4 regions of the Paenibacillus aurantius genome follow, and region 3 is predicted to be linked to each of the others. Evidence: riboswitches for the same ligand, from Rfam matches in the RefSeq annotation. Region 3 holds a riboswitch; each other region holds the start of a gene.
What was found. A riboswitch is a leader RNA that binds a small molecule or an ion and turns the genes downstream of it on or off. The one in region 3 is predicted to bind cyclic di-AMP.

Region 1 (5,242 bases), 980 kb from region 3:
GGAGGAGCTCTTGGAATCGAGCGCCGAAATGCGCCGCCTTTGGAGCCGCGGCAAGGAATAGGCTACAATAGGAGGGAAGTGCGCAGAAGAAAGGATGACAGCCAAGATGAACAGCCAGGAGAAACAACGGATTCGGGAGGAAGTCTGGAAGACGGTCGAGGGGCTGAGCGACGAACAGCTGAACCGCCGGCCGGACGATAACCGGTGGTCCCTCATTCAAGTGATCGAACACCTTCGTCTCATGGAGCAGACGATTACGGGAGGAATGGCCCGCGCGCTGGCGGACCCGGAAGACCGTAATAAATGGATCCCTAAGCGAAAACGATGCCTTGGCCTCCGCATTGCCGGCCCGCTATAACAAAAACTGCCCGTTGAATAATCTGTAACCTATGGAGTAGATACTTTACCAAGGTCTCCATAGGGTACAAACGATTCAAGGGCAGTTTTTTGATTAACACCATTAACTAGTTAGTTTTTTTGGGGGTTCTACAGTTCCTTCGCCTGGCTCCCGTCCTTCAAGCAAGCTTGCTAAGACGGTCAAGAACGGCCGCCATCTGGGCGCGGGTAAGAGGCTCCGCCGGACGGAAGGTCCCGTCCTCGAAGCCGTTCACCAGGCCGTTTTCCTGAACGGCGGCAATGGAGTTCGCGGACCAGCGTCCCGGGGACACGTCCGAGAAGGAAGCGGTCCCCTTCGACGGGAGGGAGTACCAGCGGGCCAGCATGGCGGCCAGCTGTTCGCGTGTGAGGGGAGCTTCCGGCTCGTACAGGCCCGGAGCGGTTCCGTCGATGACACCTTCCGTGTACGCCCACACGATGTCCGCGCCGGCCCAATGATTCTGCGGCACATCGCGGAACAGAGTGGAGGCGTCTGCCGAGGGGGACAACCCGTTCCCGACCCGCCTCAGCACCGCGGCGGCCTGGGCGCGGGTAAGCGGACCGTCCGGGGAGAAGAGGCCGGGCTCCATCCCGTTCAGCCAGCCCTTATGTACGGTGGACGCGATCTCGTTCTGCGCCCAATGGCCTTCCGCATCGCCGAAGGCTGCTCCGTTCAACCAAAGAGAGTAGTAGTCCCACGTTCCAGCCGATTCCTGGTTCAGGCTCCAGCTTCCGGTGCCCAACAGGTTATAGCGGTCGGCGAGGGCGAGACGGGTTTTCAGGGTCGATTCGTTCTCGAACCAAACCGTGTAATTCCCGGGAGTCAGCCGATGTCCGCTGATCGTGATTCCGGTATCCGCCGGCCCGATCGTAAAGGTTCCAACGGCTGAGCCCGACGTCCGGTCCACTTCGACCTTGCCGTTATAGCGGCGGACTAGCGTGTCCACCAGACGGTCCGGGACCCCGACCCCGAGCAGGGTGCCATCGTCCTTCCAAAGCCGGCCGTAGAAGGCAATGCCGAGAACGACTTTCTCGGGAGGAAGCTGGGATAGGGCGAATTGCAGCGACGATTCCGTAAAGGGCAATCCCGAAACCGGTCCCGGGACAGGGTCCCCCTCGAAATGCTCCTCATACGCCATGATGAGCAAGTAATCGCAATAGGGGGCGAGGGCTTTGTAGTCAAAAGCCCCAAGCCAGCCCGACGAGGTGCCGGTCGGATTCGCCCCTACGGCAACGGACACTTCCTTGCCGGTCGGCAGCTTCCCGCGAAGGAGCCGGACCATGTCGGTATACGACTCCCGGCTGGAGGCGGGCAGGTTTTCCAGATCCAGCTGGATTCCGTCCAGATTATAAGTCTTTACAAGCTCGGCCAGCTGGTCCGTTACCTGCGCCCGGTTGTTGACCGTCTTGACGGCCAGCGTCCGGTTCCACTCGTTGTTTAAATAGGGCACTACCCGGATTCCCCGGTCGTGCATGTCCCGGATAAAGGAGGAGCCCATATCCGGAGCGGCTTGAACGGTTCCCTCCTGCGTCAGCTCCAAGTAGGCCGGGGCAACCGTCTGCAGGCTTCCTTTCGCCTGATCCACATCCCGAACGAAGGTTTCGGGGGTCCCGGAGAAGAGATAGGACAGGTTGAAACGACCGGCAGCTTTTCCCGCTGATGCCGGTATAAGCACTCCCGCAAGCAGGACCGGGACTAGCAGAAGTGCCGCTTTTGCTTTTGCCTTCATAACAGTAAATGATTCCTCTCTCACCTAATGTCTCTAGTACCATCTCTATTAACTATAGAGGGAGAGAGGGACAGGGCCAACTGGGAAATGGTGGGTGGAGAGGCTTTTTGGCGGAAAGCGGGGTATGGATTCCGGCCGGTGCGGAAACATTAGGGGGAACGAAAATTTCCCTGCGAGCGAGGTCAGCCGAACATGCCCAAACTGTTGCTGCTCTTCACTGTCTTCCTCCTGATGACGGCCGTTTGCGCCGGCGGACGGGAAACCGGGTCTCCTGCCCTTATTCCTCCATCTGCTTTGGCTAGCCAGGAGGCAGCGGCGGAGCCTGCTCCCAAGCCCTCCCCGCCAGCCAACAAAACGACCGGACGAACGGACAACACCGGAAAGACAAAACGGTCCCGGACGCTTACCCTGGCTCAGCTTCACCGCAAATACCCGCAGCTTCTCATCCTTAACGGGAATCCCCTGGTTCGTCAGGCGGCCCTTACCTTTGACGACGCGCCGGACAACAAGTATACCCCCCGGGTATTGGATGTCCTTCGTGAGCACCATGTCCAGGCTACTTTCTTCGTGGTCGGTTGGAGGGCGGAGAAGTACCCCGACGTGATCCGCCGCATGGTCAGGGAGGGGCATATCATCGGGAATCATTCTTACAGCCACGCCGATCTGTCCCGTCTATCCGATACGAGGTTCCAAACCGAAATCCGGCAAACGGAGATGGTCATTCACCATCTGACCGGCTACACCCCCAAGCTCGTCCGCCCGCCGTATGGCAGCATCAAAGAACATCAGCTTCTTTGGCTGGAAAGCCGGAACAGCCTGGTCACCAACTGGAATGTCGATTCCCTGGATTGGAGAGGGCTGAAGGCCCCTCAGGTGACCCGAAACGTCTTGTCTACCATGAAGCCGGGAGCCATTATCCTGCAGCATTCCTCCGGGGGAAGAGGCATTGACATGACCGGGACGGTCCAAGCCCTGCCCACTATCATTACGAAGCTTCAGGGGGAAGGATACGAGCTGGTGACCCTTCCGGAGCTGCTTCATATTTCCAAAAGCAAATAAAAGGCTCCGTACGAACAGGAAACGGAACCTTCCTCCAAGCCCGCCCCCAGGCGGGTTTTTGGTTTTGTCGTCTGGAAAATATAGAGGGAAATGGGTTCCTGCGAATCCTTTTACCAACATTTACTTGTTTCAGACGCCCTTTGGCCCATGCTACTCTGTAAGCGCCGAAGCTTCCGAAGAAAAAGAAGGAAGCACGGGGGATGATTGACATCCGGGCTTTCCTGCCCGGTGGGGCTAATCGTGCAGACGTAGGGATGTATCCTCATTCCGAACCCGACAGCTAACCTCGCAGGCAAACAAAAGGAGGAAACACCTTTCATGAAATCGTTCATCCGCCAATCCTTCCTGGGTCTGACCTTGACGGCCGGTCTGGTTATGACCGCAGCGCCCGCCATGGCTGCCTCTTATCAGCTCAAGGAAGACGATACGTTCTGGAAGCTGGCGCAAGCCCGTCAAATCCCGCTTGAAGCCGTTCTTAAGGCTAACCCTGGGGTCAACCCCGCTAATCTTCAGGCAGGACAATCGGTTCAGCTGCCGGATACTTACCGCATTAAAGAAGGGGATACCTTCTGGAACCTCTCCAAGAAGCTCGGAGTACCGCTGGATGCGCTGGTGAAAGCCAACGCTCACTTGGATCCTCTTAACCTATATGAGGGACTGGTCCTTACGCTTCCCGCGAAAGGGTCTGCTCCCGTAACTTCTAAAGTGAAAGCGGCCGCCGCTTCCAGCGGCTCCCAGGTGGTCACGGCTTCCGGACAAGCCCTTTCATATAAAAAAGCCATCCCGGTGACAGCCACCGCCTACTCTGCCTCGGCAGAAGAGAATGGCAAATGGGGACCCGTCGATTACAACGGGAACCCGCTGAAGCTGGGGACGATCGCCGTCGATCCGTCGGTCATTCCGATGGGCAGCAAGGTCTATATTACCGGTTATACGAGCAACGGCCTGCCGGCAGGCGGAATGATCGCCTACGCCAACGACCAGGGCAGCGCGATCAAGGGCTCGAGGATCGACATCTTTATGCCCGGCAGCCGGGAGAAGGTCAGCGAGTTCGGCCTTCAGAATGTGACGGTATACGTATTGGACTAATCCATAAGCATGAAAGCAGCCCCACCTCGTGGGGCTTTTTTCTATGGAGGAATAGTGATAGAATAAGGACTGTTTTGCTAGTTAGGAACTAGGGAATGGACGGGATTAAAATGACAGACAACAACGAACTTACGCAGATAAAGCAAGAGAGATACCGATTCGCCACCTTGATTGTCATTACCGTGCTGGCCGGCGTCAGCCAGGGAATGCTTCTGCCTATGCTCACGGTGCTTCTGGAGCAAGCGGGGGTCACCTCCGGAATGAACGGGCTTAACTCCGCCGCTCTCTATGCGGGGGTTTTTGCCTCGATGTTCTTCATTGAGAAGCCGCTTGCCCGGTTCGGGTACAAGCGTATCATTGTCGGCGGAATGATCGCCGTCATGGCCGCCTCGCTTTTATTCCCGGCCTGGGAGAATCTATGGTTCTGGGTGGTGCTGCGGATTCTTGTCGGGATCGGCGAAAGCTCCCTGCATTTCTGTACCCAGCTGTGGATCATTTCTTCGAGCCGGGCCGAGCGGCGGGGACGGAACATTTCGTTCTACGGGATGTCCTATGCGATTGGTTTCAGTCTTGGACCGGTCGGGCTCAATCTGCTCCGTTTCGGAACTTGGGTTCCGTTTGCGGCGATGGCAGCTTGCTTTGCGCTCTCTCTGCTGCTCATGGCCCGCCTGCCGAATGAATATCCGGAGAAGGATCCGTCCCGTGCTTCTTCAGATGGCCGGCGTTACGCGCGCATTATCCGGCTGGCGTGGTTCGCCCTTATTCCGTCCTTCTTGTATGGCTATATGGAAGCGACGATGAACAGCTCTTTTCCGGTTTACGGTTTGAGAATGGGCTGGAGTGAAGGGTGGATCTCCGTGCTGCTGCCCGCGATCGGGATTGGCAGTCTGGTGCTGCAAATGCCGCTGGGGGTGCTGAGCGACCGGGCCGGGAGGAAACCGGTTCTAATTGCGGCGGCTTTTATAGGCTCTCTTGCCTTCTTAATGGTG
Region 2 (5,242 bases), 2.1 Mb from region 3:
AGGTGGTGCGGCTTGGTCGCTCCGATGATGGGTGCCGTTACCGTCTCCTGCCGGAGCACCCAGGCGAGCGCCACCTGCGCCCGGGGCACGCCCCGCTCGGCGGCGAGCTCGGCCACGCGCTCCACCACCCGGCGGTCGGCCTCCTCCGTGGCGGAGTAGAGCTTCTTCTGGACCTCGTCCGTCTCGGAGCGGTAGCTCGTCTCGTCCCAGGCCCGCGTCAGCCGGCCGCGCGCCATCGGGCTCCACGGGATGACGCCGATGCCTTCGGCCCGGCAGAGGGGAAGCATCTCCCTCTCCTCCTCGCGGTAGAGGAGGTTCAAGTAGTTCTGCATGCTGACGAACCGGGTCCAGCCGTTCTTCTCGGCGGTATGGAGCGCCTTCAGGAACTGCCAGGCGAACATCGAGGAAGCCCCGATGTAACGGGCTTTGCCGGCCTTCACGACATCGTGGAGCGCCTCCATCGTTTCCTCGATGGGCGTCGCGGGGTCCCAGCGGTGGATCTGGTACAGGTCCACATAGTCCGTGCCGAGCCGTTTCAGGCTGTGGTCGATCTCGCTTAGAATCGCCTTGCGGGACAGCCCGCCGCCGTTCGGCCCTTTGCGCATGCGGCCGTGCACCTTCGTGGCGATGACAACCTCGTCGCGGGTCGCGAAATCCTTCAGCGCCCGGCCCACGATCTCTTCGCTGGTCCCGTCGGAGTAGACATTCGCCGTATCGAAGAAGTTGATGCCGAGCTCGAGCGCCCGGCGGATAAACGGCCGGCTTTGCTCCTCATCGAGCGACCAGGGATGAGGCCCCCGGTCCGGGACCCCGTAGCTCATGCAGCCGAGACAGAGCCTCGAGACCTCGAGACCGGTTTTGCCCAATTTGACGTATTCCATAGGGATCACTCCTCTAAATTTAGAATGGATGGACCAAGGAACTTGCGCAAGAATGGCGTTTGCCCACCCGCAGGCGAAGGATCGGACTACGGCCTCGTATCCCAAGGGTTACAGCTTCGTATCGTCCACGCCGTTCAGCCAGCTTCGGATTCCTCCGATGATGGAGGACACGGAGCCTTCCTCGAATGGAGAGCGCAGGCCGGCAAGCTTCACCAGCGCATCGAACGAATCGCTGCCGCCGGCCCGGCACAGGGTGAGGTAGCTCGACCAGGCCGCGGCCCGGTCCTCGTTCGCCCGGGTCCAGTACTGGAGGGCGCAGAGCTGGGCGAGCGTATAGTCAATGTAGTAGAACGGGCTTTTGAAAATGTGCTGCTGCTGGTGCCAGAACCCGCCGCGCTCGAGGAACGGCATGTCGTCGTACTGCCGGCCCGGGAGGTATTTGCGCTCCGTGTCGCGCCAGGCTTGCTTGCGCTCGGCCGGCGTCATGTCGGGGTTCTCGTAGACGAGGTGCTGGAATTCATCCACGGCCACTCCGTAAGGGATGAACGTCACCGCCTTGCTCAGGTGGGAGAACTTGTATTTGTCCGTATCCTCTTGGAAGAAGGACTCCATCCACGGCCACGCGAAGAATTCCATGCTCATGGAATGGATCTCACAGGCGTCGAGGGTCGGGTGAACATACTCCGGAACGGCAAAATCCCGGCTCATGTAAGCCTGAAAAGCATGCCCCGCCTCGTGGGTCAGCACATCGACATCATGGGCCGTGCCGTTAAAATTCGAGAAAATGAACGGCTCCTTCGTCGACCCGATAAACGTACAGTAGCCGCCGACCCGCTTGCCGGGCTTGCTCTCGAGGTCCATTAGACCCTTGTCGAGCATGAGCCGGAAGAACTCGTCCGTCTCCGGGGACAGCTCCGCGTACATCCGGCGGGCCTTCTCGACGATCCAGGCCGGCTCGCCCTTCGGCGTCGGGTTGCCGTTCAGGAAGGAGAGGCCGTCGTAATAGCGCAGCCGGTCGAGCCCGAGCCGCTTGCGGCGGCGTTCGCTGAGCTCACTGGCCACCGGAACAAGATGCTCGAGCACCTGAGCCCGGAAGGCGGCCACCTGCTCCGGGCCGTAATCCGTCCGGCTCATGCGGGCGTACCCGAGCTCGATAAAATTCCGGTAGCCGAGCTTCCGGGCCATCTCCGTCCGCATCTGGACGAGGTCGTCGTAGATGCCGTCCACCGTTTCCTCGTTCGCTTCATAGAAGGAATAGCGGGCATCGGTGGCGCGCTTGCGCATCTCCCGGTCCGTCGATTCCATATACGGGGCGAGCTGGGACAGTGTTAGCTCCTGGCCGTCAAACTCAATCCGCGCGGAGGCAACGAGTTTTATGTATTCGCTCGATTTGCGGTTCTCGGCCTTCAGATCCTCCACGATGACCAGGGAGAACGTTTTCTGAGCCAATTCGGCGGTGGCAAACAGCTGACGGCCCCACTTGGCTTCGAGCTGCTCCCGAAACGGCGATTCGGCAAGCGCTTTATAGAAATCGTTGATCAGGCCTTGGTAAACAGGGCTGTTCTCGTCCATAAAATCCTGCTCCGCCTTGTAAAAAGGATCCTGAGTGTTGATGGTATGACGGATGCGGGCAATGGTGAACATGGAAGAGACGCGCGTTCGGGCCGCGTTGACCGCCTCCATGGCCGCGCTCTGTTCCTCGAACGATTCCGCTTGGCGGAACTGCTCCAGGAGGGCTTGGAATTCCTCGCGGAACGCCTCCATGTCGGGACGGGTGTAGGAGTAATCCGGAAACTTCATAAGAACCCTTCTTTCCATGTGGATTCGGTTTCTTTTTCAGTATACAGGATTTGGGCGGCTGGAGCATAAGGAGACGGCAGGCCAACGCCTGGACCCGTTATGACAAGTCCGGCTGGACGACTTCGCTGTACTCGTCAACCAAACGTTCGGCGGCATGTATGGGGCGTGATCGGGATGATAACGGGCGATTTCGGAATATTTACCTTGCTATGCCCACGAACTATCTCATTGTAACCGCATTCCTATCGGAATAGTAACGTTTTCAAGGATTTTTCCGTTTATAGGCGGTTTTACAAAGTTTGATCCGAGCCGTATGATCATTTCATTACTTCATATACCAACACTCGCTTAATTTCCATTGGAAAACGGGGGACCCAACTGCGGCGAATAAGTACACTCGCTGCACGGGGTGAATCAGTGATGATCCGTCACTGTAGGGCGACTCTAACCGCCCGAATCCGTCAGCTAACTCCGTAAGCGTTGATAGAGAGGGTGAAACAACTTCGGTGAATTTCCGGCCGCAGGGGATACCTCTGCGGTCTTTTTTCGTGCTGATAAAAGTGTTATTGGAAATAATAGAGGGTAAACCCCAAGTCCCATTATCCTTTAGTTCTGGTGGTGAATGATTCATGGTATCTACTTTAAAACGGTGGTTAATCGGGCGGCCTCTTAAATCAACGGAATTAGGGGAGCAAAGACTGAATAAGAAAAAGGCATTGGCCATTCTTTCCTCGGATGCCTTATCCTCCGTTGCCTACGGTCCGGAACAAATTCTGTTGGTTTTAATCACCATAAGTGCCGCAGCATTTTGGTATTCGATCCCGATTGGAATGGGTGTGTTGGTCTTGTTACTGGCACTCATTTTATCCTATCGGCAAATCATCTTTGCTTATCCGCATGGCGGGGGAGCATATGTGGTATCCAAGCAAAATTTGGGTACCTACCCTGGACTTATTGCCGGAGGTTCCTTGCTTGTGGACTATATCCTAACGGTAGCCGTCAGTGTGTCTGCCGGAACGGATGCGATCACTTCCGCTTTTCCAGCTCTACATGCGCATACGGTGAGCATTGCCGTCGTGTTTGTGATTTTAATAACCATTTTGAACTTAAGGGGTCTGACGGAATCGGCTTCGATTTTAGCGTATCCGGTTTATTTATTTGTTCTAGCCTTATTTATTTTAATTGGCGCAGGCCTCTACAACATTCTAACAGGTGGTGTTTCACCGGGTTTACATGCACCGATTGGGACACCGGTAGCAGGCATCAGCTTATTTCTTCTCCTAAGAGCCTTCGCTTCGGGGAGTTCGGCTTTAACCGGGGTTGAAGCCATTTCGAACGCCATTCCGAATTTTAAAGATCCCGCCCCTAATAACGCTGCCAAAACCTTAATGGCCATGGGGGCAATACTTGCCTTGTTATTTTCAGGCATCGTGTTTTTAGCTTATTATTACGGAATTGTACCTAAAGCAGAGGTAACCGTAGTTTCGCAAATCGCGGAACAGACGTTTGGACGGAATTTCATGTATTTCTTCATTCAGGGGACAACGGCATTGATCTTGATTCTTGCGGCTAACACAGGCTATTCGGCTTTTCCGCTGCTTGCTGTGAATCTCGCGAAGGATAAGTTCATACCGAGAATGTTTACCGTACGGGGAGACCGCCTTGGGTACTCCAATGGGATTATCATTCTGGGCTTTTTATCGATCCTGCTGATCCTTGCGTCTAAAGGACAAACCGAAGAATTGATCCCCCTGTATGCCGTAGGCGTGTTCATTCCCTTTACCTTGTCCCAAACCGGGATGATGATCAAGTGGATTCGTCAAAAGCCGGAAGGATGGGTTCTCAAACTCATTATTAACACGACCGGGGCGCTAATCAGTTTCACCGTCACGATGATGTTCTTTTTAACCAAATTGGCGCAGGTTTGGCCCGTATTCGTATTTTTACCGCTCATCGTTTACCTTTTCAACCGGATCAAGAAGCATTACGAAGCGGTAAGCGAACAGTTACGACTTACCACTTGTGAACCGGCGGTACCCATTGAGGGAAATGTCGTCATCTTGCCTGTGGCTGGCCTTACGCATGTGGTGGAACATTCCTTGAACTATGCCAAATCTTTGTCGGCTGATCAGATTATTGCCGTTTTCGTTCCTTTTGAACGAGAAGCTGGAGCGCAGTTTGAAGAAAAATGGAGCAAGTGGCAGCCGGATGTGAGGCTGGTTACGCTGCATTCCCCTTATCGGAGTATCATTCAGCCGCTCAGCAAATTTATTGATGTTGTGCAGCGCAAAGCGAGTGAGTCCCACTATCAGGTTACGGTGATTATTCCGCAGTTCATTCCTAAGAAAGGTTGGCACAACATTCTGCATAATCAAACAAGCTTCATGATCCGCGCCCATTTGCTCTATCGCAAAGACGTGATCGTCACAACGGTTCCGTACCACTTAAAGAAATAGAAATCGGGATGGCAAAATAGCTCCTGCAGCCCGTCTTGGCCTGGAATCGAAACCGAGCCGACGCCAAGTATCGAGTAGAAAATACAAAAAGACGACTCTTGTTCA
Region 3 (5,242 bases):
GCCCTTCCTCCGGCTTAACCGGCGGGGCGGTTTCGGCATAACGGGCCGCTTCCTTGACTTCCTTATCGATCGACGCGGCCAGCTCCCGGTCCTTTTCCTCGCTCCAGATCCCGCAATCGATCAGGTACTGCCGGAACTTGGGAAGGCCGTCCTTGCTGCGGTTCTCCTCCACCTCTTCCTTCGTCCGGTACAGAAGATCGTTGTCCGCGGTGGAATGGGGAGAGATGCGGTACATAACCGCCTCGATCAAAGTGGGGCCTTCCCCGCGAAGGCCGCGTTCCCGGGCTTCCTTCACAACGCGGAATACCTCTAGGGCGTCATTCCCGTCTACACGGACCCCCGGGAATCCGTAGCCCAGCGCCCGGTCGTGTATGTTTCCGGCCACCTGTTTATGAATAGGCACCGAGATGGCGTATTGGTTGTTTTCGCACATTAGGATAACGGGCAGCTTGTGAACGCCGGCAAAATTGCAGCCTTCGTGAAAATCGCCCTGGTTGCTCGAGCCTTCTCCAAAGGTGACGAAAGAAACGAACTTTTGCTTGTTCATTTTGGCCGCAAGCGCTATTCCCACGGCATGGGGAACCTGAGTCGTAACCGGACTCGAACCGGTCACGATGCGCAGCTTCTTGTGGCCGAAATGGCCCGGCATCTGCCGGCCGCCGCTGTTCGGGTCCTCGCTTTTGACGAAGACGGAAAGAAACAGTTCCTTGAGCGACATACCGGCGGTCAGAACCACTCCGTAGTCCCGGTAATATGGCAGGAAATAGTCCTGCTCGGTGTCGAGAGCGAAGGCCGCGGCTACCTGGGCGGCTTCCTGGCCGATCCCCGACACATGGAAAGCGATTTTGCCGGAGCGCTGAAGCAGGAAGCAGTGCTCGTCAAATTTGCGGGCCTTCAGCATAATGGAATACATCTGGATGGCCTGCTCATCGGATAATCCTACTGTCCTGTGCTTCGCCAATTGACCGATTGACATGAAACCAGCCTCCTTGTTGTGCTTTTTAATACCTGGTCCTAATACTAAGCCTTACCTCTATCATATCATAGATTGGTACATTTATGAATGGGTTGTGACGAATGCCGCCTGGAGGGCGGCACCTTTTATACATGGATGGCTTGTCCGTCGGCTGCCAGCATCGCTTCCCCCAACGCCTCCGATAACGTCGGATGGGGATGAATGGATTGCCCCACCTCCCATGGAGTCGCGTCAAGCAGCTGGGCAAGCGCCGCTTCGCTGATATGCTCGGTTACGTGAGGACCGATCATATGCACGCCAAGCAGGTCCGAGGTGTTCCGGTCCGCTACGATTTTGACGAAGCCTTCCGTATGTCCCTGCACAAGGGCTTTGCCCAGCACCTTGAACGGGAACCGCCCCGTTTTTACGTCGTGCCCGCGCTCCTTGGCCTGCTGCTCGGTCCATCCCACACTCGCGATTTCCGTCCGCGTGTAGATGCAGCGCGGCACCCGATGGGGCTCGTAGCGGCCGTTCTCCTTGCCGGCTATATGCTCGACCGCCCGAATGCCTTCGTGAGCGGCGGCATGGGCTAGCTGAAGCCCGCCGATCGCATCCCCGACCGCATAAATATGAGGCTCCGCTGTCTGGAAGCTTCCATTCACCTTCAAGTAGCCTTTCTCGACCTTCACGTCGCTGTTCTCGAGCCCGATGGAATCAATATTGGCTTCCCTGCCGACCGAGACCAGAATTCGTGAAGCGGAGAGACCCATCCGTTCGCCGTCCTTCTCTACCTGAACGGTGGCTTCCTTCTCCCCTTTCTCGAGGGATTCGGGAAGAAGCTTCGCTCCGGTCAGCACCCGGATGCCCCTTTTGCGGAACAGAAGCTCCAGCTCCTTCGAAATGTCCTCGTCTTCCTGGGGAACGAGACGCGGGGCATATTCCACCACCGTGACTTCCACCCCGAAGTCATTCAGCATCGACGCCCATTCCACTCCGATTACCCCGCCCCCGACGATGAGCATGGATTCCGGAAGCTCGGCCATCAGAAGAGCTTCGTCGCTCGTCAGGATGAGCTCTCCGTCCGGCTCAAGTCCGGGCAGGATGCGCGGCCGGGAGCCGGTAGCGAGAATAAGATGGCCGGGAACAAGCGTTTCCGTCTCCCCATCGGCCAGCTCGACGGCAATGGTTCCGCTTCGGGGAGCGAAGATGGAAGGGGCGATCATCCTCCCGCTTCCGGCGTATACATCGATTTTGTTCTTCTTCATCAGGAGCTGAAGCCCTTTGTACAGCTGGTCCACAATCCCGGCTTTTCTTTGCTGGACCCGGTCAAAATCAAGGGTAACCGAAGAAGCGGTGACGCCATAGGCTTCCCCGTTCTTGGCTTCGGCATATACTTCCGCACTGCGTAGAAGCGCCTTGCTGGGGATGCAACCGCGGTGAAGACAGGTGCCGCCAAGCTTGTCCCGCTCTACAAGAGCAACGGACATGCCGAGCTGGGCTGCTCGAATCGCGGCACTGTAGCCTCCTGTGCCTCCGCCCAGAACGACAATATCATAAGTATGGCTCATGCTTAATCGATCCCTCCGATAGTATTGGCTTCGATGAATCCCCTCCCCCTTTGGACTTAAGTGGGGGGAATATAGTATAACTAATGGTAGCGTATAAACATCTCTTGAAAGAGGACAACGGTATGAAATCCACAATTTCCCGCTTTGCCGCCGCCCTGATTCTCGTTATCCCCGGGATTGCCGCGACTTACGGCTTTCTCGCCATGAAGGATTCGCTGTTCGCGCTGTTTGACGAAGCCTCCGCGGGGTTTACCTGGGGCAAATTCCTTATCGGCTTTGTGCTGTTTGCCGCCGGCGTCGCCTTCATCGGAGGCTGGACCTTCTATAGGGACCGCAAGCGCAATTATGTAGCTCCCCGCTTCAAAGAAAAGAAACGCCGTCCCGGCAGAGAATGAGGCTTCAGCGTTTACTTACGATTTTACACTTCCGCACCTGCCGGCGCAATGAAAACCGCCCGACACCATCCGACGGCAATCCCGTTCGCCCGCAAAAAAAGACGCTCCCGCGAGGGAAGCGTCTTTTGCTATGAGCTGATGGTTAAATGCGTTTAGCCGCCTTGTACCGGGCTCCCCAGTAACCGGAATACAGGTTATCGATATGCACCCCGTAAGAAGTTGTCGCCGAAATAAACTGGCTGTTCCCCAAATAAATGCCCACATGGGTGATCGGGGAAGAGGAGGTTTCCGAGAAGAAGACAAGATCGCCCGGCTGTACTTCGGAAACAAATTGCCCGGCGCCTGCATACATTTGGCTTGCCGTGCGAGGCAGTGTGGTTCCCTGCTGCTTGAAGAGGTATTGAACGTACCCGGAGCAGTCAAATCCGCTTGGGGTCGTTCCTCCAAAAGCATAAGGGACACCTAAGTATTTTTTGGCATTGTTGATGATGGTAAACGGCAGAGGCTGAGGTTTGTACCACGCCGGAGCGTGGTATTTGCCGTCGGCCGCCACGATCGCGATATAATTGTTCTGGTCCCATTGGACCATCGTTCCCAAAGCTTCCGAGATGAAGCGGACCGGCACATACGTGCGTCCTCCCGTAAAAAGGGCGTTCGTATCAATGCTTATCGGCTGCCCGTTGACAAGGGCTCTCTTCTCTCCCGTCTTCAGTTCGACGGATTTGGTGCTGCTGCTGATTTTGACTTTCACCTGCTGGTCAGTCGTCATGCTATAGTTGACCTGATACCCCATTTTCTCCGTTACCATGCGAATCGGCACCTGGGTGCGGCTGCTGCCATCCATAAAAGGCTGGGCATCGGGAAAATGAACCAGGTCATCATTGACTTGAACCTTAACGGGATCGGCATAAGCCTGCGTACTGAGAGCAAGACCGAGCCCCAAACATACGGACGACAAAAAAGACGTGCGAATCCACCTATTCAGTTCTGTTTCCTCCTATGTGCCTCCGAGGTTAGTTGACGGATTCGGGAAAGGCAGGCTCCCTAGTTCACTCGCGCGCGTGAACATTCACCCCATAAATAAGTCCCCCGTACCGGGCATGTTGTGCGCCCGGATTCGGCTTAACGTAGTATGACGAGTATAAAAATACCATGGAAATGTTTTCACGGCAATCCCCCTATTGTAGGTAATTAGTGGGATAGGAAAGGACTCCTATGGAATATGTCCATTATGTGAACGAATAGGAATAGGAGTTGACAAAGGAACACAAAAAAGAGCCTGCCGGATAACCCGACAGGCCAAATTAAGGAGAAAGAAAAAAAGGTTATGAAGATAGCCGCAGGCCAATGCGGCTATACGTTTAGTATAACACACCATATATACGCCTATCTATAACCTCATTTAGGTTCTTCTCCCTGATTTTGGTCGATTTTGTATTTGTCATAGCGGCCATCCACTTCCTTGGCCATTTGACGATACAGGCGGGTTTCTTCCACGACAGGGTCCAGCTTGGCTTGGATCCGGATTTCATACCGGGGCGAAAGCCTCCGCCTAGCGGCTGCATCCAGCTCCTCCTTCTCCATGTCCCCTTCCTCCAGCGAATGCGCCATCTCCTGCTCCAGCTTGTCTCGGTCATCGTGTTCGTGATTCATTCCAATCCCTCCCAAATATGACGTAACATGCGGGCCAAAGCGGAAAGAAAAAAGCACAGCCAGGCTGCACTCCGTCCCCATTGCTTATATAACGCTGTCTGTGTCGGTTACCCCAAATCCACGAACTTGGAAACCTGCTCCCCGATCTCGGGCAGATAAGGATCCATGCAGTTGCACAAGTAATCCTTCTTGCATACCGGGCAAGGCTCTTTATGCAGGCGGCTGATATCGGTCGGAACCTTCTCTCCGCTCGGCAAGGTTTCATAAGTGACCCGGCAGTGGTTGCGGTCTTCGAGAACCACAACGACTTCCATCAGTCCGTTCTTTTCGTTATGGCTTACGATTTTGGCTTCCGCCACTTTCGGTTGATAAGGCATGGTCATGACCTCCTATATTGGTTGCCCATCCATTATATATAAAACCACGGAGGCAGAGCAAGCACGTCGTAAGGAACCACCTTACCGACTGGCGAAATCGAAGCGGCGGCTTCTACACCTTATTCTTTCACGAAACCTTAGGCTCGATGCTCCCAAAAAGGATTTATTGTTTTAGTTTCTCCTTTAGTAGTTCTAAATTTTTAACATCCTCGGATAATTTTAATTGTTCTAATAGTTCTAATGCTTTTTCCTTTTCTATATTGCCGAAATAATCAAATGCACTATGCAACAAGC
Region 4 (5,242 bases), 2.7 Mb from region 3:
CAGACTGTGGATATCGATTTCCCGCTTCTGCTTGAGAAGGCCGTCGTGACCGGTCAGTACGACAATATCCGGCTTCACCTGGGGAAGCAGCCGCTGAAGCGCCAGGGCCATGTTCGGCTCCGACACATAATAGCCGGCCGCGGGAATCCGCAGCTCCTTATAGAGAAGCAGGCACTTGCGCAAATAATTCGGATCCCCGTCCAGGTGCAGAACCGTTCCCGGCACTTCAAAATAATGCTCCGCCATCGGCAGGCGTCCGCCTGCCCGCTGTCTCGTCTCGCTGTGCCCCCGGCGGAACATGTCGAGCTGCCGAACCGACCGGTTGATCCGGTACCGGAGCTCGGCGGACCGGCGGTCATGCTCGGACGGCCGGAACGGGCTCAAATCGGAAGCGGGCGAATCGGCGAGCAGCCGGAATTCCACCCCTTTCAGCAGAACCCTTTCCCCGTCGGCCCCCTGAATCTTAAATACGACGTCCCCGCCGTAGGATTTGCGGACTACCAGATCCCCTTGCCTCATCGCATCATCGCCTCCCTGCCTTTATCCTATGGCAGGGCTGGGCGTTTGGTGTTTAGGAATTCAAATGCCGCTTCAGAATGCCGCTCAGCCGGGCATATTCCTCAATCGACAGCGTCTCTCCCCGCCGGGAGGGTTCTATGCCGCTCTCCTGGAGCACTTTGTCCAGCTTGTCCCTTTCTCCTTTGGCGAAGAAACGGCTCAGCAAATTGTTCGAAATGGTTTTGCGTCGCTGGGCGAAGGAAGCATGCACCACCTCGAAGAAGAAGCGCTCATCCTCCACCTCGACGGCAGGCGTCTCCCGGATCTTGATCCGGATGACCGCGGAATCCACATTCGGCTGAGGAATGAAGACGGTGTGCGGCACGATGGTCACGAGCTCCGGCTCCCCGTAATACTGCACCGCAATGCTCAGGCTGCCGTATTCCTTCCCTCCGGGCTTGGCGGCCATCCGCTCGGCCACTTCCTTCTGGATCATCACCACGATGTTATCAAGCGGGAGCTTCTCCTCTAAGAGCTTCATGACAATAGGCGTGGTTACGTAATACGGAAGGTTCGCCACCACGCTGATCTTATCCACGTCCGGGAAGGCCTCACGGACCAGCTCCTTCAAATCCAGCTTGAGCACATCCCCGTGAACGATGCGAACATTGTCATAAGGAGCCAGGGTATCGGCAAGAATCGGCAAAAGCCGCTGGTCGATCTCCACCGCCGCCACCCGGCCGGCGGCTTTTGCAAGCTGTTCCGTCAGGGCTCCGATGCCCGGGCCGATCTCCAACGCCCCGCGCGTCCGGTCGAGTCCGGCAGCGGATACAATTTTATCCAGGATGTTAAGGTCGATCAGGAAATTTTGCCCCAGGCTTTTCTTAAGGGAGAACCCATGCTTCGCAATAATTTCCTTTGTTTGGCTGGGAGACGCGATGTCTCCCCGTCTGCTCCCCGTCTGGCTCATGGCGCACTCTCCTCTTCCTCGTCCATCCGGCGGTAGGCCTCGATGAACTCTTCCCTCGATATCTGAAACATGCGGCAGCGCTTGTGAAACTGCTTGCCGTTGGCATAGCCGATGCCCAGCAGCCGGCCCATCCGCATCCTGCGGCTCGCGGCCTCCGGATGAACGACCAGGCCGGCGTCGATCATATCTTCCCACGTGATCTCCGACTCCGCCCGCTGGAAATCGGTCTTAACGTTGTCCAGGGCTTTACGGATCACCTCGGGAGGGGCATTCTCCACACCGATGTCGCCTTTATGGGTAGCCTCCTCCCGAGAGAGAAAGGCATGCTTGCAGCCGGGAACGCGGGCCGTAATCAACCGGCGGAGCTTCTCTCCGGCGTGATCGGGATCGGTCAGGATGATGACCCCCCGGCGCTTCTGGGCGAGCTCGATGCGCCGGTAAACGGCTTCGTTGATGGCCGAGCCGCCGGTTTCAATCGTTTCGGCGTCCACCGCCCGCCGGATCGCGGCCGTATCATCTTTGCCTTCTACGACAATGACTTCTTTGATCATGTATGGATCCTTTCTTACGCACAAAAAGAAGAGGTTCGACGCCTCTTCTTACGATTAAGTATAGTATAACAGAATCAATCCTGACGTATACCATCCGGGAGCTTATCCGTCTCCCGGGCGGTTGGATGCCTATATAAGAGTTACTCGCCTGCCGGCTTGTTAGGGCCGATCACATAGACGGTAAACCCTCTCTTTAAACCAAATTTCTGGGCGTACGCCTCGCTGTCGAAGTAGACATCAATCTTGTTGCCTTTGATGGCGCTGCCTGTATCTTCCGCTCTGCGGTAGCCGATGCCGTCAATGTAAACCCACCATCCCAGCGGGATGACGTTAGGATCCACGGCGATCGTACGGCCTTCGGTAACGGTTGTTCCGGTAGCCGTTTTGCCGTATCCGGCCATGCCGGCGGATTTACCGGTCGAAGCCGGGCCGGCGGAATAAGCGGTAAGCGTAGCATTATTGATGATCTGCTTATACGAAGCAGGAGCCCCTGCTTTGGTGACGGTTTTCGCTTTTGGTGCCGGTGCTGCTGCAGCTGCCGGTGCTGCTGCGGGAGCAGGCTCTGGTGCCGGTGCCGACAAGGCGACTACCGGATTTTTAGTTCCCAGGGCAACGATCTTGTTAACACTTGGGGTTTGGACCGCTTCTCCAAGCGGGTTCTGAGCGACGAGCTTGCCGTCCTCAAAGACCTTCTCGGTCTTAATAACTTTGGTTCCTTCCTTGCCTTCTTGAACCGTTTGTTCCTTGCCCTTCAACAGGTTGGCGTCCTGGCGCGTTTCCGTGGTAAAGGCGATCGGCGCTTGCTGCTCTTCGACTTGCTTCTTAACTCTTACAATCTTGACATCGGTATTGCCGGTAACGCCGGCTTCCAGGGACGGGGTAATCCGGTCTTCCGTTCCCAGGGTAATATCCAATTCGTCCAAAAGACTCGAAACCGTCTTGGCCGTCGTGTACACGGTCCGGGTTTCCCCATCTGCGGTCAACTGCACCGGGGATTTCTGAACGATCGTAAAGGTCGCACCGTCCTTGATTTTCGTGCTGAGGTCGGCGGATAGCTTATCGTGCTTCCCGATTACAATAGCTTGTTCATCCAGTAGGTGCTGCAGGTCCAATTGCTTTGTCTTCACAATGGTTTCCTTGCCGTTCACCACCATTGATACGCTTTTGGTAGCCGTACCGTACAACAACATGAAAAACATGAGGATTACGCTGAGTGAAAAGAGAGTGAAAAAACTTATCATTCGAACGTTTTCATGATTCCAACGCAATGCGAAGGACATGCTGGATGATCGTTTTACATGGGGGTTCTCATACTGAATTGCGCCCACTTCTTCGGTCCTCCTTCAAAGCCTCGCCGTCGACTGTTATGCATGATTATATCTGACGCGACTAAGGGTTTATTTGTACTTTCTTTACGCCAATTCCCGTTTTCGTAAATCGAGTAAAAACGGCAATCCTTGTACTACATTCACCTCCGTGGGTTAAAGTGTGAGCCCGAATGGGACAAAATGGCTTTTTTGGACAACAAAAAAAGCCATAAGAAGAGGAACCTTCTCGTGGCTTTAGCTCATTAGCTAGTAGACAAGCCCGATCAACGTTACCTCTCTCTTCACGCTTACGAGGTTAGCTGACGGATTCGGACAAGAGAGTCGCCCTACTCAGGTCTGCCAAAGACAAACCTGTGATTCACCCCTTTAACCATGATGCGATCGAAAAAGTTCTTCGACCGACCATTTACGGTTCCCCCGTTTCCCATATGGAAACTCAGCGAAATTGGAAAATTGGCATCGGTATTAAGTTATCATGAATGTATGATACGCTGTGAAAGAGAACCTGTAAAGAGGTATCGGCCCGAGAAAAGAAGAAAAATATAACCGATTTAAGGCAAAAAGGAACGATTTCGGAAAAACACACCATAATTATCTCTTTATATCTCGGTTTATCTCCGCTTATTGCCTTCTTTTGAGTTAAATTTTGATTAGGACCTGGTAAAGATTATACTATTCTCGAAATCATGGCGTGATTTTTAGGGTTTATATACTGTCGAAGCGGGTGATGAATTGGAAACGATTTTGCATCTAAAGGGGCTCTATGGGGGGTATCTTCTCAATAAGCCGGTGCTGAAGGATCTGCACTTCTCGGTGGCCAAAGGGGAGATGGTCGGGCTCATCGGCTTGAACGGGGCCGGCAAAAGCACCACGATCAAGCATATTCTCGGGCTGATGAAACCGCAAAAGGGATCCATCGAGGTGCTCGGCCAAACGCTTGGCGACCGGACCCCAGGACACCGCACCTCCATCGGCTATGTACCAGAAAGCCCCGAGCTGTATGAAGAGCTGACCATCCGGGAGCATCTGGAGTTGACCGCTATGGCTTACGGGCTCGACCGCCAAATATACGAAGAACGTGCCGGCAGGCTTGCGGAGCTCTTCTCCATGCAGGATAAGCTCGGCAGCTTCTCGGGCCACCTCTCCAAGGGCATGCGTCAGAAGGTCATGATCATGAATGCGTTTCTTGTCGAACCTCCGCTTTACATTATCGATGAGCCGTTCCTTGGGCTTGATCCTCTTGGAATCCGGTCGCTGCTCGAGCTCATGGTTTCCTTCAAGAGAGCGGGAGCCGGGTTTCTGATCTCTTCGCATATTTTGTCAACGATTGAGAACTATTGCGAGAGATTTGTCGTTCTCCACCGCGGCGTTATCGTGGCTCAGGGGACCCTCGAAGAGATCCGCGCCGCCGCGGGGATGCCGGGAGCTTCCCTGGACAACGTCTTCTTCGAGCTTGTCGGGGGAGGCGGGAAAGGATGAACGGCTTCGAAACGCTGTGGAGGACAAGAAGACAAGCCTTCCTCCGGGAGACCTCTATTTATTGGAGGGATGTGGGCCGAAGCGGCTTTTTCTCTATCCTGATCCTTGCCCTGATCGCCGGAATCTACGGATATGCCAAAGCTCTGAAGACGCTGCCCCCGGATTTCCCCTACTTGTGGATCATCCTTCCGCTGCTTGCCCTGACGGTGGCGTCCGGGCGCATCCGCACCTTCTTGCGGGAGGCCGACCGGGTGTTCCTGCTTCCGGCCGAGGATCGGCTGCAGGGGTATTTCCGGCTTTCGTTCCGCCACAGCTTCCTCATGCAGGGCATCCGGCTTCTCCTGGTGCTCTTGGCGGTGTGGCCGCTGTATCACAAAGGGGCGGGGACGGGCGCCCTTCCTTATTGGTGGCTCGCC

Region 1: linked by a shared signal. The riboswitch ahead of MJA45_RS12930 (LysM peptidoglycan-binding domain-containing protein) and the one ahead of MJA45_RS17275 (C40 family peptidase) in region 3 are both predicted to bind cyclic di-AMP.
Region 2: linked by a shared signal. The riboswitch ahead of MJA45_RS26825 (APC family permease) and the one ahead of MJA45_RS17275 (C40 family peptidase) in region 3 are both predicted to bind cyclic di-AMP.
Region 4: linked by a shared signal. The riboswitch ahead of MJA45_RS00880 (resuscitation-promoting factor) and the one ahead of MJA45_RS17275 (C40 family peptidase) in region 3 are both predicted to bind cyclic di-AMP.

The regions. Positions count from the first base shown of each region.
Region 1 covers NZ_CP130318.1:2,844,405-2,849,646, forward strand. Annotated here, with positions in the region: gene MJA45_RS12910 (ABC transporter ATP-binding protein) at 1-61, shown strand, start outside; gene MJA45_RS12915 (DinB family protein) at 95-358, shown strand; gene MJA45_RS12920 (S-layer homology domain-containing protein) at 516-2,105, opposite strand; gene MJA45_RS12925 (polysaccharide deacetylase family protein) at 2,298-3,164, shown strand; cyclic di-AMP (ydaO/yuaA leader) riboswitch at 3,317-3,475, shown strand; gene MJA45_RS12930 (LysM peptidoglycan-binding domain-containing protein) at 3,483-4,253, shown strand; gene MJA45_RS12935 (MFS transporter) at 4,349-5,242, shown strand, end outside.
Region 2 covers NZ_CP130318.1:5,917,618-5,922,859, reverse strand. Annotated here, with positions in the region: gene MJA45_RS26835 (aldo/keto reductase) at 1-881, opposite strand, end outside; gene MJA45_RS26830 (M3 family oligoendopeptidase) at 990-2,681, opposite strand; cyclic di-AMP (ydaO/yuaA leader) riboswitch at 3,017-3,177, shown strand; gene MJA45_RS26825 (APC family permease) at 3,311-5,137, shown strand.
Region 3 covers NZ_CP130318.1:3,824,013-3,829,254, forward strand. Annotated here, with positions in the region: gene MJA45_RS17260 (thiamine pyrophosphate-dependent dehydrogenase E1 component subunit alpha) at 1-976, opposite strand, end outside; gene lpdA (dihydrolipoyl dehydrogenase) at 1,102-2,523, opposite strand; gene MJA45_RS17270 (DUF2627 domain-containing protein) at 2,646-2,918, shown strand; gene MJA45_RS17275 (C40 family peptidase) at 3,061-3,876, opposite strand; cyclic di-AMP (ydaO/yuaA leader) riboswitch at 3,906-4,051, opposite strand; gene MJA45_RS17280 (hypothetical protein) at 4,317-4,571, opposite strand; gene MJA45_RS17285 (hypothetical protein) at 4,679-4,948, opposite strand; gene MJA45_RS17290 (hypothetical protein) at 5,112-5,242, opposite strand, start outside.
Region 4 covers NZ_CP130318.1:190,933-196,174, reverse strand. Annotated here, with positions in the region: gene yabG (sporulation peptidase YabG) at 1-519, opposite strand, end outside; gene rsmA (16S rRNA (adenine(1518)-N(6)/adenine(1519)-N(6))-dimethyltransferase RsmA) at 572-1,468, opposite strand; gene rnmV (ribonuclease M5) at 1,465-2,019, opposite strand; gene MJA45_RS00880 (resuscitation-promoting factor) at 2,160-3,218, opposite strand; cyclic di-AMP (ydaO/yuaA leader) riboswitch at 3,616-3,799, opposite strand; gene MJA45_RS00875 (ABC transporter ATP-binding protein) at 4,080-4,826, shown strand; gene MJA45_RS00870 (ABC transporter permease) at 4,823-5,242, shown strand, end outside.